2 regions of the Paenibacillus pseudetheri genome follow, and region 2 is predicted to be linked to the other one. Evidence: riboswitches for the same ligand, from Rfam matches in the RefSeq annotation. Region 2 holds a riboswitch; the other holds the start of a gene.
What was found. Region 2 has a riboswitch for preQ1 ahead of queF (preQ(1) synthase). Riboswitches for the same ligand answer to the same signal wherever they lie in the genome.

Region 1: another riboswitch for preQ1. It lies ahead of L1028_RS04300 (queuosine precursor transporter); the one in region 2 lies ahead of queF (preQ(1) synthase).

Annotation. Positions count from the first base shown of each region.
Region 1 covers NZ_CAKMAB010000003.1:297,017-305,127, reverse strand. Annotated here, with positions in the region: gene L1028_RS04330 (energy-coupling factor transporter ATPase) at 1-194, opposite strand, end outside; gene L1028_RS04325 (SDR family oxidoreductase) at 195-1,016, opposite strand; gene L1028_RS04320 (MaoC family dehydratase) at 1,019-1,360, opposite strand; gene L1028_RS04315 (FAS1-like dehydratase domain-containing protein) at 1,335-1,736, opposite strand; gene L1028_RS04310 (thiolase family protein) at 1,733-2,884, opposite strand; gene L1028_RS04305 (AMP-binding protein) at 2,881-4,362, opposite strand; gene L1028_RS04300 (queuosine precursor transporter) at 4,544-5,257, opposite strand; PreQ1 riboswitch class I at 5,268-5,313, opposite strand; gene L1028_RS04295 (methyl-accepting chemotaxis protein) at 5,671-7,359, shown strand; gene L1028_RS04290 (YnfA family protein) at 7,418-7,744, opposite strand; gene cobS (adenosylcobinamide-GDP ribazoletransferase) at 7,921-8,111, opposite strand, start outside.
Region 2 covers NZ_CAKMAB010000015.1:70,720-78,830, forward strand. Annotated here, with positions in the region: gene L1028_RS15505 (class I SAM-dependent methyltransferase) at 1-18, opposite strand, end outside; gene L1028_RS15510 (DMT family transporter) at 51-965, opposite strand; gene L1028_RS15515 (zinc-dependent alcohol dehydrogenase) at 1,108-2,244, opposite strand; gene L1028_RS15520 (VanW family protein) at 2,328-3,146, opposite strand; gene L1028_RS15525 (cysteine hydrolase family protein) at 3,147-3,671, opposite strand; gene queE (7-carboxy-7-deazaguanine synthase QueE) at 3,800-4,522, opposite strand; gene L1028_RS15535 (6-pyruvoyl trahydropterin synthase family protein) at 4,515-4,997, opposite strand; gene queC (7-cyano-7-deazaguanine synthase QueC) at 4,997-5,659, opposite strand; gene queF (preQ(1) synthase) at 5,689-6,162, opposite strand; PreQ1 riboswitch class I at 6,326-6,369, opposite strand; gene L1028_RS15550 (hypothetical protein) at 6,621-6,866, opposite strand; partial or broken gene L1028_RS15555 (AAA family ATPase) at 6,859-7,239, opposite strand; gene L1028_RS31195 (ATP-binding cassette domain-containing protein) at 7,335-7,595, opposite strand; gene ymzB (protein YmzB) at 7,781-8,111, shown strand, end outside.

The DNA.
Region 1 (8,111 bases), on a different contig from region 2:
TCTAGGCCCTTAAACTGTATCGACCCTTTTCGAGGCAGCAGCAATCCGTCCATGAGCTTTGCAATGGTGGATTTGCCAGAGCCATTCGCGCCAACAATCGCCACAAACTCACCTGCATTTATCGTAAAGCTGATATCCTCTAGGACAGGCTGACCCTTTTTATAATAAAAATGAACTTGATCGAAGGTAAGCATTTATTCACTCCCCTTTTGACGGTGCCAAGTAGCGAAAAATGCCTCAATGCTATTCTCAGAAAATGCAGGCGCAGGCTTCACCCATTTCGTCACTTTTGATCCATTCACGGCAAAGATTTCACCGGTTAAATCCGCATCGCTCTCGCTCAATAATGCATTTACGAAGGTAGCAATATCCTCTGGAGCACCTATTTTCCAGAACTCCGGGAACGGTTCATTACGACTGGCATGTTTCGCTTTCAAATGATCAATGACAGGTCTGGTCATATCGGTTAAAGCGGCTGGCGAAATCGCATTGACTCTAATTTGATCACGTTTCAGCTCCGCTGCTAGTGTCCACGTCATTCCAAGTATTCCAGCTTTGGCTGCACTATAATTCACCTGACCGACAGAACCTTCTAGTCCTGCGGTAGAGGTCATCAACAGGATATCGCCACCTGTCTGGCGCATATAGGGTAGTACGCGTTGAATGCTGTAGTAGGCCCCATTTAAATGCACATCCAGCACAGCCTTCCACTCTTCATCCGTCATCCGTAGACATTTCTGATCCTGCAAATTCCCAGCGTTAGCTATCAATACCTCAATACGGCCATATCGTGTAATAACCTCATCCACCATTGCAGTGACCGCAATTGGATCTGCTACATTAGCAGAGTATCCTGACGCCTCACCACCCGTCTGACGAATCTCGTGGACAACCTCATCGATTAAGACTTGTTTTGTGCCATTTACAACCACTATATAACCGGACTTGCCGAGCTGCACGGCAATACTGCGCCCGATCCCTCTGGTTGCTCCAGTAATTAAGGCTACTTTGTTCATCACTACACCTCTTTCACTGAAAAAGCTCCCGAAGCAATAACATCCCCAGCTTCTGTTGTAAGGGTCACTTTAACCATGCAGTCATCCTCCGCAAAATCAAAAATCACGACATTATCGACCTCTATAGGCTTATGAAATTTCATATCATATTGAGTGATCCACTGTGCCTGATGCTCCGCAATGTACAAGGATTGGGCTAATCCCATTAGATACATTCCATGCGCGATAGGCCGCCTAAATCCAGCCTCAGCTGCAGCAGCCTCAGCTAGATGAATAGCGGCCAGATCTTGGGAAGCTGCTGCATATTGCCGGATGGCCTCAGCCGTTATACATTTTCTCATCATGATCATCACCTACCCGAATTAACACTGTTTCTGCGGTGACTATAAGCTCGTCCTCACATTTACAAACCAGCGTATGTGTGTAAAAGGTCAGCTTGCCCTGCCGGCCATCTTTTTGCACCTTGCTCGTTAATGCTAATTCACAATCTAACGTCATCCCTGCCGTAATCGGAGCTTGATATGAGAATTTCTGAGTACCATGAAGCAAAGGCTCTCCCATGCTAAGCCAAGGAATATCGAAGGCCTGCCAAAAAATGATAGGCATCGTAGAAGGAGCAATCAGATTGCCATTCATCGTCTGCACGGGTGCCTCAATACTCTGTGCGTAATCTGATATCCACTCAGCAGTCATAAGAATCTGATGTCGGACACTGTTCATTCCGTAACCTCCACAAGCGTAGCCAGCCCCAACCCGCCGCCAATTCCCAAAGTGGCAAGTCCCCTTTTATAAGGCGTATGCTGCATTTCAGCACATAAACGCGTCATTAAAATAGCTCCTGAAGCCCCATATGGATGACCTATAGCTAATGCGCCTCCTCCACGGTTGACCTTTTCCTGTGGGATCTGAAGCTCATTCAGTGAGGCTAGAACTTGCGAAGCAAAGGCTTCATTAAACTCTACGATATCTAAATCGGCTATGGTCAACTGTTGACGATGTAACACCTTTTGTACAGCTGGAACTGGGCCCATACCTAAATAATTCGGATCTACACCTGCTGCTTGCGCATCTACGACACGCAGGATAGGTTTAAGCTTAAGTTGCCGACATTTCTCACGGGACATCATTAATAGAAGCGCCGCACCATCATTAATAGGACAGGCATTTCCAGCGGTGACGGTACCCTTTTCTTCAAAGATTGAAGGCAGCTTTCGCAGCTTATCCAGGCTCGTATTAGCCCTTGGACATTCGTCGGTATTCACCCACTCCCCCTCAACCAGAAGAGGTACAATCTCCTGCTGAAACCTACCACTTTGTTGTGCATGAACGGCCTTCTGATGACTTTTCAAGGCATATTGATCCTGCTCTTCTCGCGAAATCCCATATTTCCGCGCTACATTTTCCGCAGCAATCCCCATATCCGGATCACCGTAAGCGCTAGGTGTAAAATGAGCACGGGTATATAGCTGTGGAACCCCCATCAAGGTTTGGGGCTTAGCCATTTTCCAAGGGGCACGACTCGTGCTCTCAACGCCGCCCGCTAAATAAATCTCACCTGCGCCGCTTTGAATAAGCCGTGCTGCTATATTAATGGCCTCTAGCCCAGAACCGCACTGCCGATCCACAGTAACGCCCGGAACCGAAACAGGCAGTCCCGCTTCAAGCGCAGCTACCCGGGCAATATTTCCACCCGGACCGACCACATTTCCAATAATCACATCATCGATCATATCTACGGGCAGGTTCGTCTCTGCCACAATATGCTGAATAAGCGGCGCCAGTAATGCTTCCGGCTCAAATGTACTTAATAAGCCGCCCATCCTGCCAATCGGTGTACGTTTTGCCATAACAATTACTGCTTCTATCATACCATCGCTCTTTTCACATAGTCTTTCATCGCTTGCCGGGCAATTTTGCCACTGCTTGTATAGATAAACTCATCAACTGTCAGCAGCTGCTTCGGCGCTTTGTAACTTGCTAAATACTGGCGACAATAATTCTTTATTTCGTCTATAGATAAATGCTTATCATCATTCCATTTCACAAGGACAGCCAGCTGTTCTCCCCAATAATCGTCAGGGACGCCAAGCACCATTACTTCTTGTATTTCCGGAAGATGTTCCAGTACTCGCTCTATTTCCTCTGGATAAACGTTCAGCCCACCGGTGATGATTCTATTTTTCAAGCGACCTGCCAGATATAAATAACCTGTTTCATCCTGATAAACATAATCCTCCAACAGAATCCATCCATCTCGAAAAGCTGCTGCGGTCTCGTTCGGCAATTGATGGTAGCCTAGAAATATCATATCACTACGTACATATAACTGCCCAATCTCCCCCGTAGGGACTTCCCGGAACTGTTCATCACGAATGGAAATCTGCACCCCGGGATAGGGCTTGCCGACAGAGTTCGGATTATGCTCTCTCAGAACATCCAAATAACTAATATAACTCGCTTCTGAGGAACCGTAGGATTCATAGAGGCGCGCTCCAGCGAACACTTCTATGCCCCTTTTTTTGGACAGCCAAGACCACTTTGCACCTGAGCTAATAATCGCATCAATCTGCGTCTGCCCGGGAACAGCCTGCTGCATCATGGATTCAAGCATTGTCGGTACAACAAACAACACCACACCCGGAATCTGCTTGCACAGCTCTAACACCTGTGTGGCGCTAAATTTTTGCGTAATATGAAAGTTTGCTCCTCCATACAGACTCTGCATTACAGCGAATAAGGACAGCGAATGCACAAACGGACCTGGTGCCAAAACATCTTTCATGTGGTCCAATTCAAAGGCAGCATTCGATACCTCAAAGCTCTTTAACCACGATAAATGGGTACGCATATATCCTTTGGGTAGCCCAGTTGTGCCTGAAGTAAAGCCGATAAATAATAACTCGTTCGTCTCATCCAATTCAGCTTCTGGATTTAACGCATCCAGCCACTGGTCATAGGAGCCTGTTCGATCTTTTGAGAAAGTCAGTGTTGGGATCGCTTGGTCCTTGAAGACCACATTCTTTGCAGCTTCCGGCTCGGCAAAAATCATTGCCGGCTGGCACTGTTCTATAATAACCTGCAGTTCATTGGCACTCCACTTTGGATCTAAAGGAATGGGAACACAGCCAGCATAAATAGCCCCCAAGAAAACCTCGACAAATTCAATGCGATTCCTAGATAGAATAGCTATTTTGTCATGTCTCAGACCCTTTTGCTGTAGACCATTCGCAATTCTCCGCATCGCTTGTACTAATGTTGCATAGGTATAACTGACATGGTCATGGGTTAAGGCAATGCTGTCGGGCTGCTGTGCTGCATGACGCAGTATAGGAACTACTAGATTCATCCTTCATCACACCTATTCGTCGAATTGCATGGGAATACTATTAGCATTGCTACGATAGCTTATTTTAGCTTTATATTTATTTTATGTACATATTTATATGGAACGATTAAGCCCTCTTACGACTGGAAAAATCAAACAGCGCGCATCGATTATGATCGGTACGCGCTGGCTGTATTGTTGTTTATTCCTTCTTTTGAGCGGATGATGGTGTTCCATCTTCAGCAAAAGTAAAAGTTCGGGCGATATATAAGATAGGTGTGCCTACTGCGGTTAGTAAGAATTTCGCCAGATACGTTGTAAGCAAAATTTCAAGCCACACACTCCAGTTATACAAACCAGCAAATGCAATGGTACAGAAGATTAGTGTATCCACAAAGGAGCTGATCATCGTACTGCCGTTGGAACGAATCCACAACTGACTTGAAGTGCTGTAATATTTGCGAATCCAGGAGTACAACCGAACATCTAGGAACTGACTAATGAAGTAAGCAGTAAGACTACCTAACGCTAGTCGAGGCATCAGCCCAAAGATCGTCTCCAAAGAAGACTGAGCGATATCGGTCTCTTGCGGCTTAAATACTAGTACCATCTGCATAATGACTGTCGTCATAAGCAGAGTGAAGAAGCCAAACCAAACCGCTTTACGTGCTTCTGCTCTTCCATACTTCTCATTAAGCAAATCGCTGGTCATATATAAAGTGACATACATCGTATTTCCGAGTGTCATCACAATATCAAATGGCATAGCAATCGTCTTAGCTACCTGAATGTTAGCAATTACAGTAGCGATACCTACCCAGGCATACATTCCACTTTTGCCAAATAGGCGGTAACAGAGTAGAAAAAAAGCAAAATTGACAATAACAAATAAAACTCCCCACATCAAATTAAACATATTACTTAAACTCCTCCTAGTTTTGTTTACGCGGGATGGTTACGAACCGCGGCTTACATTAAGTTTTGGAACAAAACATTAATACTCTATCACACTGTCGTCAAACAATCCATAAAAATAAACAATTTATGAAATGGGTCATTTATACCCATTTTTTAACAAGAAATAAAAATGTCAGTAATAATTCATCTTTTTCAGAAAAATATGCTCTATAAACTAAAACTTTCACTATTCATCCAGAGGTTAATTCTATAGAATAGTATCAAACACTTCATTCCCGATCCATTTAGTTGATATATTACATAACTATGGAATATATTGCAGGTTGCCAGTCACTAACAGTCGGTAGGGATATTGGATTTATTCCAAAAACCAAATAGGGCTTCGCTGTCCATAAAAAGGGGGAGAACAATTTGTTTCGTTTCAAGCAGTCGATTAGTCGCAGATTTACGCGATTATTATTTGTAGTTCTATTACTCACGTCTCTTTTGTTAAGTACCAGCTTCTACTTTATATCCACCAGTATTTTTAACAGCTATGTCATGCCACAAATCAATCAAATTCTAACTGCAGCTGCTCAGGACGTATATAAGAATATAAATACAATGCATGCTCAGCAAGCACTAAAGAAGAACGAACAAGCAGCCACCAATCTTGAATTCTATTTTCAGGATAAGAGAAAGCAGCATGGGGTTGAGACTATTTTTCTGCTCAATCTAAAAGGCAAGGAAGCAGAGGTTCTGGCCGTAGATCATGATGCAAAATTAAAGCCGGAGGAAATTGTCAAGGTATCCTCTGCAATGCAGCAAGCTCTTAAAGGAAAGAGCGGACTGAGCGATACATACAGGGACGCCCATGGTATACATAAGTCAGCTTATATCGGAATTCCCGGAAGTACGATGGTTATCGGAATCAGCAGTGATGTAAGCTTTATTCAAGAAAAAACAAACAGCATTCTATGGACCAGTGCCGGGATCACTCTGCTGACGCTGATCATAGGCTCAACTGGTGCCTGGTTTATGAGCATGCGGATTACTCGTCCTATCTCAAAGCTTGCAGCTTACAGTGCCCGTCTCGCAGAGGGAGATTTCACAGAGGAATTAACGATTAAAGGCAGTGATGAGGTAGCTCAACTGTCAAGAAGTTTCCAAGCAATGACCCTACGCCTAAAAGAAATGATTGGACATGTACTCGTCACCTCAAATACTGTGGTCACCGATTCCAATTCTTTAAGAGAACGTGTTGAGGTCCTAAATGAAATGGCAGACCACTCTAGTACATCTGTTGTAGAAATTGGCAAAGGTAGTACGACCATTGCGAGCAGCGCTCTAGATAATTCAAAAGCTATGGAAGAAATCAATTTCGGCATTCAGCATATTGCTTCAGCAGCCACCGAAGTCACTGAGCAGATCAGTGAAGCTTCCGCTGAAGCGATTGGCGGTAATGAGATTGCCCAAAGCGCCGTTCTGCAAATGCGCCAGGTTGAACGTGCCTCCCTGCAGTCGCTGGAGCAATTACAAGTTATGAACGAACGTTCAGTAATGATCGGAGAAGTCGTTCATAGTATTACTGAAATTACGAAGCAAATTCAAATGCTGTCGCTCAATGCTTCGATCGAAGCAGCACGTGCAGGAGAACATGGACGCGGCTTTGCCGTTGTTGCCGGAGAAGTACGCAAGCTTTCCGAACAATCCCGTAATGCGAATGAGCAGATTCGTGATTTCCTACTCGGACTTCAGGAAGATATGAATCGCTCCGTTACTGAGATGAACCATGTGAATTCTGAGGTAGCCTCCGGGGTAGGCAAGGTGGCAGAAGCGGGCGATGCCTTCAATCACCTTCTGATTCTAATCCAGAGCATCAATCAGAATATTCAATCCGTATCTTCGGCTACGCAGCAAATCTCAGCAAGTACGGAAGAAGTCAGTGCTTCCGTCGAGGAAACCGCACAAATCACTTCAAGATCCCAAGAAAGTGCGGACACACTATCCGAGAACTCAGAACGCCAGCGTATAGAGCTTGAAGGACATGCAGTAACCGTGCAGCATCTATATGAGCAGGCTAAGAAGCTTCAGGAAGCTGTGCAACAATTTAAGATCTAAAGCTTAGGCTTAAATAAAAACAACCCGTTCATACGAAAGTGTTGAACGGGTTGTTTTGTTAGTGTCTTGGTGCCCAAAGAATGACCGATACGCCGATTACACAAATAACAGCACCGACCCAGTCATATACATCGGGTGTTTTCTTGTCAACAAGCCAGCCCCATAACACAGCGAGCACGATAAAAACCCCGCCATAGGCTGCATACACTCTTCCGAAGGACGGAAACTTCTGCAACGTAGGAATAATGCCATAGCTAATCAGAATCAAAGAACCTACCAAACCGTACCAGAGAGGTCGTGATTCTCTTAGCCATAACCATACTAAGTATCCGCCTCCAATCTCAGCAAGGCCGGCGATTACAAATAGTAGAATGGCAGCAACCATGTCATCCCTCTTCCCAATTGAACTCTAAAATATTTAAATGATTCGCAGAAATATGATTCAACCTCATCTAGGTTAGCAAGCATCTGGGCTGCCAAACAGCTGAACCCACAAGCATCAATAGAGTATAAAACCAGATTGATGCAAGCTGGCTGCTATGCGTCACCCGCAGGAGCCACTCACATGAAATTGTGCTGGAGCAGCACTAATACTAGTAGGAGCACAGCCTCTAGCAGCTCATTCAGCGCGCCATACACATCGCCGGTGAGCCCGCCGAGCCGGCTGCTAATCCGCCGCGCAGCCACGGTGCCGCTGGCCAAGGCCGCAGCCGGCAGCAGTAACGCTGCCGCCAGATGCAGCGGCCACGCGG
Region 2 (8,111 bases):
TTGATCTTGTTCTTCCATACCTTGCGACCCCTTTATGATTAAAATATCTGTTATGAAGCATTCTGAATGGCATCTGCCAACTGAATTGTTTTCTTTCTACCAGCATACAAATATACGCCCAGTCCAAACATAACCAAAAGTCCACCTGCCCATTGTAGCGCAGTTAATTGTTCTCCTAAGAGCAGATAAGCTAGGATACTTGCCCCCACTGGTTCTCCTAAGATGTTCATTGATACCGTAGTTGCGGATACATACTGAAGTAACCAATTAAATAAAATATGGCCGAACACCGTTGGTACCACCGCTAGCAATAGGAAGATTCCCCACTCATTCGCAGGATAGTTGAAGAAGGCAATCCCCATTATCAGATTATATATAGCAAACACGCCAGCCGCTGACAAGAACACTATCAAGCTATACAAATATGAAGGCATGCGCACTACAAGCTTTTGACCGATAAGCATATGCACAGCTACCGCTACTGTACCTCCAATCGATAACAAATCACCTTTAAGATTATCTGCAGAGATACCAATATCTCCCCAGCCGATAAACACTACTCCGCCAATAGCAATACTCAGCCCCAGAATCGCAGATACAGCCGTTTTTTCTTTATACAAAAAATAAACACCCAGCATAATAAACACTGGCTCCAGCGCCATAATCATCGTTGAACTAGCTACCGAAGTATACTTCAAAGAGCCCATCCAAAGCAAAAAATGTAGAGCTAGCATAGTGCCTGAGAGCACTAGCATGATCCAGTCTTTTTTACGAAGAGCGAACGCTGCTCCGCTGTATGTTCTTGCAAAAGGCAACATCAGCAGGGAGGTGAACAACAGCCGATACATTCCTTGTATAGATGCTGGCGCTGCAGACCACTTAATAAAAATGGCAGAAAAAGAGATAGCCACAATCCCAATCATCATTAAAATCGGAATAGGAAGTGGCGGTTTTTTAAGCTTCACATGGTACGCGTCCTTTCAATATCTTAAGTCACTTATGTTAATTTAACGCACACCGTGAAAAAATGCATCTATTTTCACTAGATTTCACTAAAAAAAAGCATAAGCAATGTCATTTCTGACGAGAGCATATGCTTCTTATAGGCTACGGCCTCAGAACCACCTTGATGCAATCCTCTTTTTTCTCACTAAAAACATCATAGCCATGCTCCGCTTTACTGATTGGCAGGCGATGCGTAATGATATCTGTAGGATCAAATTTATTCTCTTTAATCATCTTATAAAGCAAAGGCATATAGTGAATAACAGGGGCTTGTCCCATCTTTAGAGTAATATTACGTTCAAATAGATGACCCAGCGGGAACATATTGTAATTAAGCCCATAAACTCCTACAAGCTGAATAGTTCCGAATTTACGTACGATATCCGTGGCCATTCTAAATGCGCTGAGTGAGCCTCCCTGTAGCTTCAGCGTGGTCTCCACTTTTTCCAAGGCAGATATTTTGGCATCCAAGCCTACACAGTCAATTACTACATTTGCGCCCCCACTGGTTATCTCCTTCAAATGAGCTGCAATATCCTTGATCTCTTCAAAGTTATAAACTTCAACATTATTGGTCAACTTCGCATGCTGCAGCCGATAGCCAATATGGTCAACAGCAATAACTCTAGAGGCGCCTTTGATCCAAGCAAATTTTTGAGTAAGCAGTCCCACCGGCCCGCAGCCGAGAACAATGACCGTATCCCCAGACTTCACTCCTCCGCTTTCTACTCCCCACCAAGCTGTAGGCACAATATCTGATAAGAAAAGCAGCCTCTCATCTTCCATTTCTGCATCCTCAGGAACTACAAAAGGGCCGAAATTACCATAAGGAACCCGCAGCAATTCAGCTTGCCCGCCAGCAAAGCCGCCATAAGTATCGGAATACCCTAAATAACCGCCAGTATCCTTGGCATCATTAGAATTGTCACACTGGCTCTCCATCTCATGCTGGCAGAAGAAGCACTGACCACAGGCCACATTAAAGGGAATAATGACACGGTCGCCTTTCTTAACTTTAGTTACTTCAGGACCTACCTCTTCAACAATTCCCATAGGCTCATGACCAATAACATAGTCATCATGCATACCTGGAATTTCACCATTAAAAATGTGCAGATCTGATCCACAAATCGCTGTAGAGGTGATCCGAACTATAATGTCATCCTTTTTCTCAAGCTTTGGATCAGCTACATCTTTAACTTTCACTTTCTTCTTCCCTTGGTAGGTGAGGGCCTTCATGCTGTGAATCCGCTCCTTTGAAGTATGGCATAGGGTTGAACGATAATGTGTCTTTCTATGTTATAACCCTAAGCCCTATCCTCTTATCCATGAAGAAGCGGAGAATACATCATAAGTGCGTAATTATCGGTTATAGCTTCATCTCCAACCAGCTCTCCGGTCCGTGTAAATACTTTTCGGCTAATCTTGTTACTGCGGATATACCCTCCCCAAGGTTCTAGGCTAATCCGATGATCACTTTCATACACTTCATATTCATAAAGGGACTGCTCATCGCATCTCCATTCCCCATGTAAATGACTGTCATCCAGCCAGAGCTTTAATTGATACGTCTGTGGAGTGTTATTCTTCAGCTGAAGATCCAAATAGTTATATGAACAGGTCTCCCCGCTTCCAAAAGGCTGTGTACGCTGTTCATCTGGAAATACATCATAGCTGTGCCGATGTCGTTCCGTGACAGTAAGTGGAGTGTGCAAGGCCATCCAGTAGATCAGATTGGACAACTGGCACAGTCCCCCGCCAACTCCAGAATGGAAGCCACCATAATGCAGCACCATCCCGTCCAGATACCCTTTTCGCTTACTGGGCTTACCGATGCTTCTCCAATAGGAAAAAGTCTCCCCCGGGCGCACCATGAGCCCATCCAGTTTCGCTATCGCCAGACGTAAATTGGTTATTTTATTGTATTGAAGTACCATATCTACATTCCGTAGACTTCTTAATAACGGTGTAGCATGAGTCATCACTTCATTAGATAAAATTTCACTTGTACGCTGCTTCGCCACCTTGCTGCGGCTAGTCCACCATTTCAAATATCTTTTCCAAATAAAATATCGCTTTCCGGCAAATAGTCTAAGGCGAGAACGCTGAATAGGTTTCATGGCAGCCTGAGGTGTATTCATCTAGAACTGAACCTCGCTTTCAGCTCGTAACTGGGCGAATCTACCTCCAATTACCGCATTATGATGCTTAATGATCTCACTACTACTCAGAACCCCGTTATCAAAGGTGCTATGAGCATCTTGAACGAGAACGCTCTTATATCCCATACTATAAGCACGTCTTATCGTCGTATCTAGGCAGAACTCACTTTGCATCCCACAAATCACCAGATTCGTGATCCCGAGCTTTTGTAGCTCATCTTGCAGTTCGGTTCGGTGAAAAGCATCCCAAGTCGGCTTCTCCACAATAACTTCGCCTTTCTGCGGTGTGATGCGGTGACTGATCTGCCATGAGGGTGTACCTTTTGTATATTCCTCATCTTCAGTGTGTTGAATATAAACTATTGGAGTACCTGCTATTCGAGCTTTTTGTTGAAGGGAGACAATCCTTTCCATCACACCCTCTTCATCGTACAGCTTTTGACCAGGATAGGAGAACATAGCTTCTTGAACATCGATAATTAATAGTGCAGTTGAATTTCCCATTAAGTACCTCCTGCAACTTTTATGAAAATCATACCAGATGATGGGACATTCTTTCTACCTGTTTAAAGATTCAAATCAATAAAAAAAGGGCATCTGCTAAGCAGACACCCGTTACATTTCAATACTTTTTACTTGCCACGCTTATTATGCCAGATCAATGCATGCAGTTGCGGAAGTACACGCACTCTATTCATTTCTGGATCCAAGATTACTTTATTAAACAACCACTCCAGCCTTCCCAAAAGTCGAGCAGAAATGTCGCCCTCTTCAGTGACATCATCATTCCCAGGCTGCAGAAAGAGCTGCACATTTGGATATCGCTGGTGAATGTCTTTTGCATAATTAAAGTCCTTATCATCAAACACAACGACTTTAAGACTGTGCGTAAAGCGGCCCAGATTCTCCATCTTACTCATGATGTTATCTAGTATTTCCCAATTCGTCGTCATCCCTGAGCTTGGCGGCTTGGGACTGATGGTCAGCACATCCACGTCATTGAACCATTCCTGCCATTTACTGCCCTGAGTTTCTATTGCAGCTTGTATCCCTCGCTCGTGTAGCAGGTTGATAAAAGTGCCCATTCCTTCACCAATCAAAGCAGGATTACCGCCTGAAATCGTAACACAGTCGAAATTATCTCCAGCTAACGCTAATAGTTCATTCATGATTTCATCCGCGGTCATCATTTGAACCTTATCCTTAGTAGTACCATCCCAAGTAAAAGCGGAGTCACACCAGCTGCAGCGATAATCGCAGCCATAGGTGCGGACAAACATCGTCTTCACACCAATTACCGCACCTTCACCTTGAATGGTCGGACCGAACATTTCAATTACGGGAATCTTACTCACAGTCGCAGCCTCCATACAAGCGGTAAGATGGCCCATCCTCAGGGATATCTTCAGCCAGCACCTCTGCCCAGGAGGTTGGTGTCTCCCACAGCTTTACAGCGTACAGCGGCAGTCCCGCTTGCTTCAGCTTATAAGCTATATAACAGGACATATTTTCAACTGTGGTGCGAAAAGACAGCAAAGCTACTTTGGAACCAGTATCCGTTAACGTCTCTAACACAGGTTCATTTCCCATAGCGAGAAAAGCGTGATCTAAACGATCTACAAGGCTTTGTTGTACTGTCATTTTGATATCGCTGAAATCAATGACGAAACCTTCATCCGAGTGACCTTCAGCGGTCATAGGTTTGCCCTTAAGCACTACTTCAAGCTTATACGTATGTCCATGCAGGTTGCTGCATTTCCCTTTGTGACCCACTAACTGATGCGCCGCGTCGAACGTAAATATTTTGCAGACTGAGACCTCGTTAAGCATTAAGAGCTTACCCCCGTTCTCTCCGCCTCATATTGTTCAAGACCACGCTGACGTAATAGACAAGCTGGACAAATTCCACAGCCACTGCCAATAATTCCGTTGTAACAGGTCAGGGTGTGTTCGCGGATATAATCAAAATAACCCAGCTCATCGGCCATCTTCCACGTTTCTTTTTTATCCAGCCACATCAGCGGAGTGTGTATCGCAAACTCATAGTCCATGGATAAATTCAGCGTAACATTCAATGATTTCACAAAAACATCACGGCAGTCCGGATACCCGCTAAAGTCTGTTTGGCAGACACCAGTAACGATATGGGAGTACCCCAGCTGTTTAGCTAATATGGCGGCAAATGATAAAAACAACAGATTTCGTCCATCCACAAACGTACTTGGGAGCTCATCCCCTTCACCAGCAACGATATCAATATCCTGACGTGTGAGTGCATTTGGTGCCAGCTGATTTAGCAGCCCAAGGTCAAGGATATGCTGTTTTACATTAAACTTAGCAGCTATTTCTGTAGCCACTTCGATTTCCGCCGCATGACGCTGATTGTAGTTGAAGGTCACTACCTGTACTTCTTCAAACTGCTTCAAAGCCCAAACCAGGCAAGTGGTGCTATCTTGTCCGCCGCTAAATACGACGAGTGCTTTTTTGTTCATCTTTATCTCTCCTTATCAACTTGTTGGGATTAGCGGTTATCCACTTTTTCCGGATAGAGGTCGTGATTCATTAAGCGGTGCTCCGCCATTGCCTCATACTTCGTACCCGGTCTTCCATAGTTGCAATAAGGATCAATAGATATGCCTCCACGCGGAGTGAACTTGCCCCATACCTCAATGTAACGCGGGTCCATCAGTGAGATCAGATCATTCATAATAATGTTGACGCAGTCCTCATGAAAGTCACCGTGGTTACGGAAGCTAAACAGATACAGCTTTAATGATTTGGATTCCACCATTTTCTGTTCAGGAATATACGAAATATACAGTGTGGCAAAATCCGGCTGACCTGTAACAGGACAAAGACTAGTGAACTCAGGGCAGTTGAATTTAACAAAATAATCACGCCCTGGATGCTTGTTATCAAACACCTCAAGAATAGCTGGATCATAACCAAACTTGTACTGCGTTCCCTGATTACCAAGCAAAGTGACTTCTTGCATTTCCTCTTTCAATCTTCCTTCTGACACGACAAAAAACCCCTCTCTTTTCCTTCGGCCTTGGCCGATAATGGAAAGAAGAACGAGATTTCGAAAACTTGGCTCCACTAAGAAGAAACGGAAGCAACGTCCGGGTTAAGGACTGCATCCGCTTATATGATTTAATATACTCTTAGTTTTTTATAGAGGGAGTTCGCGAACCTCTCCTGCACAATCCGTACAGACTTCTTCTTCAATCATATTGCGTCTTGAATATACCATGGTAACTTGCTTCTGACAAGTTCTACGCTTTTCCCGTCTTCCAAATCCAGAACGAAAGCACCACAATCCACAAGAGCAAAAGCAGGCTTTCTAGGAGCAGTACTCCTTCTCCATTTAGAATACTGTTCAAATTCTGACCAAGAAAAATACAACCATAAATGCGGAGCTGATGGCTGAACCATGTTTGGAGGAACTTACCTTTAAACCAATGATAATTCCAACTTACACAAAAATAATTCCACCCAATAACATATACAGCAAGGAAGGTAATAAATCCATGAAGGAGTAATCAACAGCGCATCAAAGGTTTTACACTCCCGCTCCTCAATTAATCCTGGACCGGTAATCATGATCCCAACCATCACTTGCGCAAACAATATCCAAGTAGAAAGAAGCATGAAGTCCAACCCGCCCTTGTCCACTACAGTGATGATGATTTTAGCCATAAATATAGGCAAAATTAACAGCTTCTTCTGCAATCGGCCAGGATTTCATAACCACTTTCCCATCCTGCTGATATTTAACTTCAATTTCTGGTTTACCATAAATGGTCTTAAGTCTATGCGGTTCATCAAGTGCCACCAATGCACCAGCGTGCATGATGCCTACTCTATCGCTTAATTCCTCGGCTTCGTGCATATCATGCGTCGTTAAAACAATGGTTGTGCCTTCTTCTTGAATTCTCTTGATATGATTACGTATGAGTGAAGCTGAATTTGGATCTAACCCACTTGTAGGCTCATCTAAAAACAACACTTGAGGCTTATGTAATAATGCTCTGGCGATTAGAACACGCTGCTTCCAGCCTTTGGATAAGCTGCTTACTTTAGCTTTTTCCTTATCTTACAGCTGGAGGGTTTCCATGACTTTATTCACTCGATTTACAGGCACACCATACAATTCGGCAAACAGCTCTAATTTTCTCGTATAGAATAGCGTATATACAGATTGGGAAGCTCGAAAACAACACCAATTTGAGCATGGTTTTCTTTTTTATGACGTGAAATATTCATGCCATTAATTAAAATTTCTCCGCTTGTAGACTGAAGAAGCCCTGTCATCATGCGCATCGTTGTAGTCTTCCCTGCACCATTTGGACCTAGAAATCCAAAGACCTCACCTTTCTCCACCGTGAAAGTAATTCGATCAACTGCACACCTCTCTCCTGATAATATTTTGAGACCTCAGTTAGCTGAATCAATAACACTCCCCCCTTTTTAGAATAGTTAACTTTCTTCTATCCTTATTCTGGTTGTAGAGGATTATCTCTGTTGTTGCTATTCTGTAACATTCGGATTCAAATCCTAAGAAAAGGGTAACTTAAACATAATAATCTTCGAGGTAAGGGTGGGATCATCTAATGGAACAAAGTATACAGAAACTAATGGACTGGATTAACAGTCATGTGAATGAAACCATTGTAATTGAAAAGAAAGAGCTTCGAGATCTGGATAAAATTCATTTTAATCTGGAGGCCGTTGCGTTTCGGAGTGCAGAGGATGTTATCGATGATTATCTCGGGAGTGCGTTAATATTAAAAGGATTTGGCAGCACTTTAAATGCTGATGGTGAGCTAGTATCGCTACCACACTCCACCTATGACTTAGCTATTGACGGGCTTCGGATTGAGGACATAGGTGATCGCAAGGCCGAAATAACTACCGATAGAGCTAAATATACCCTTTCAGTGG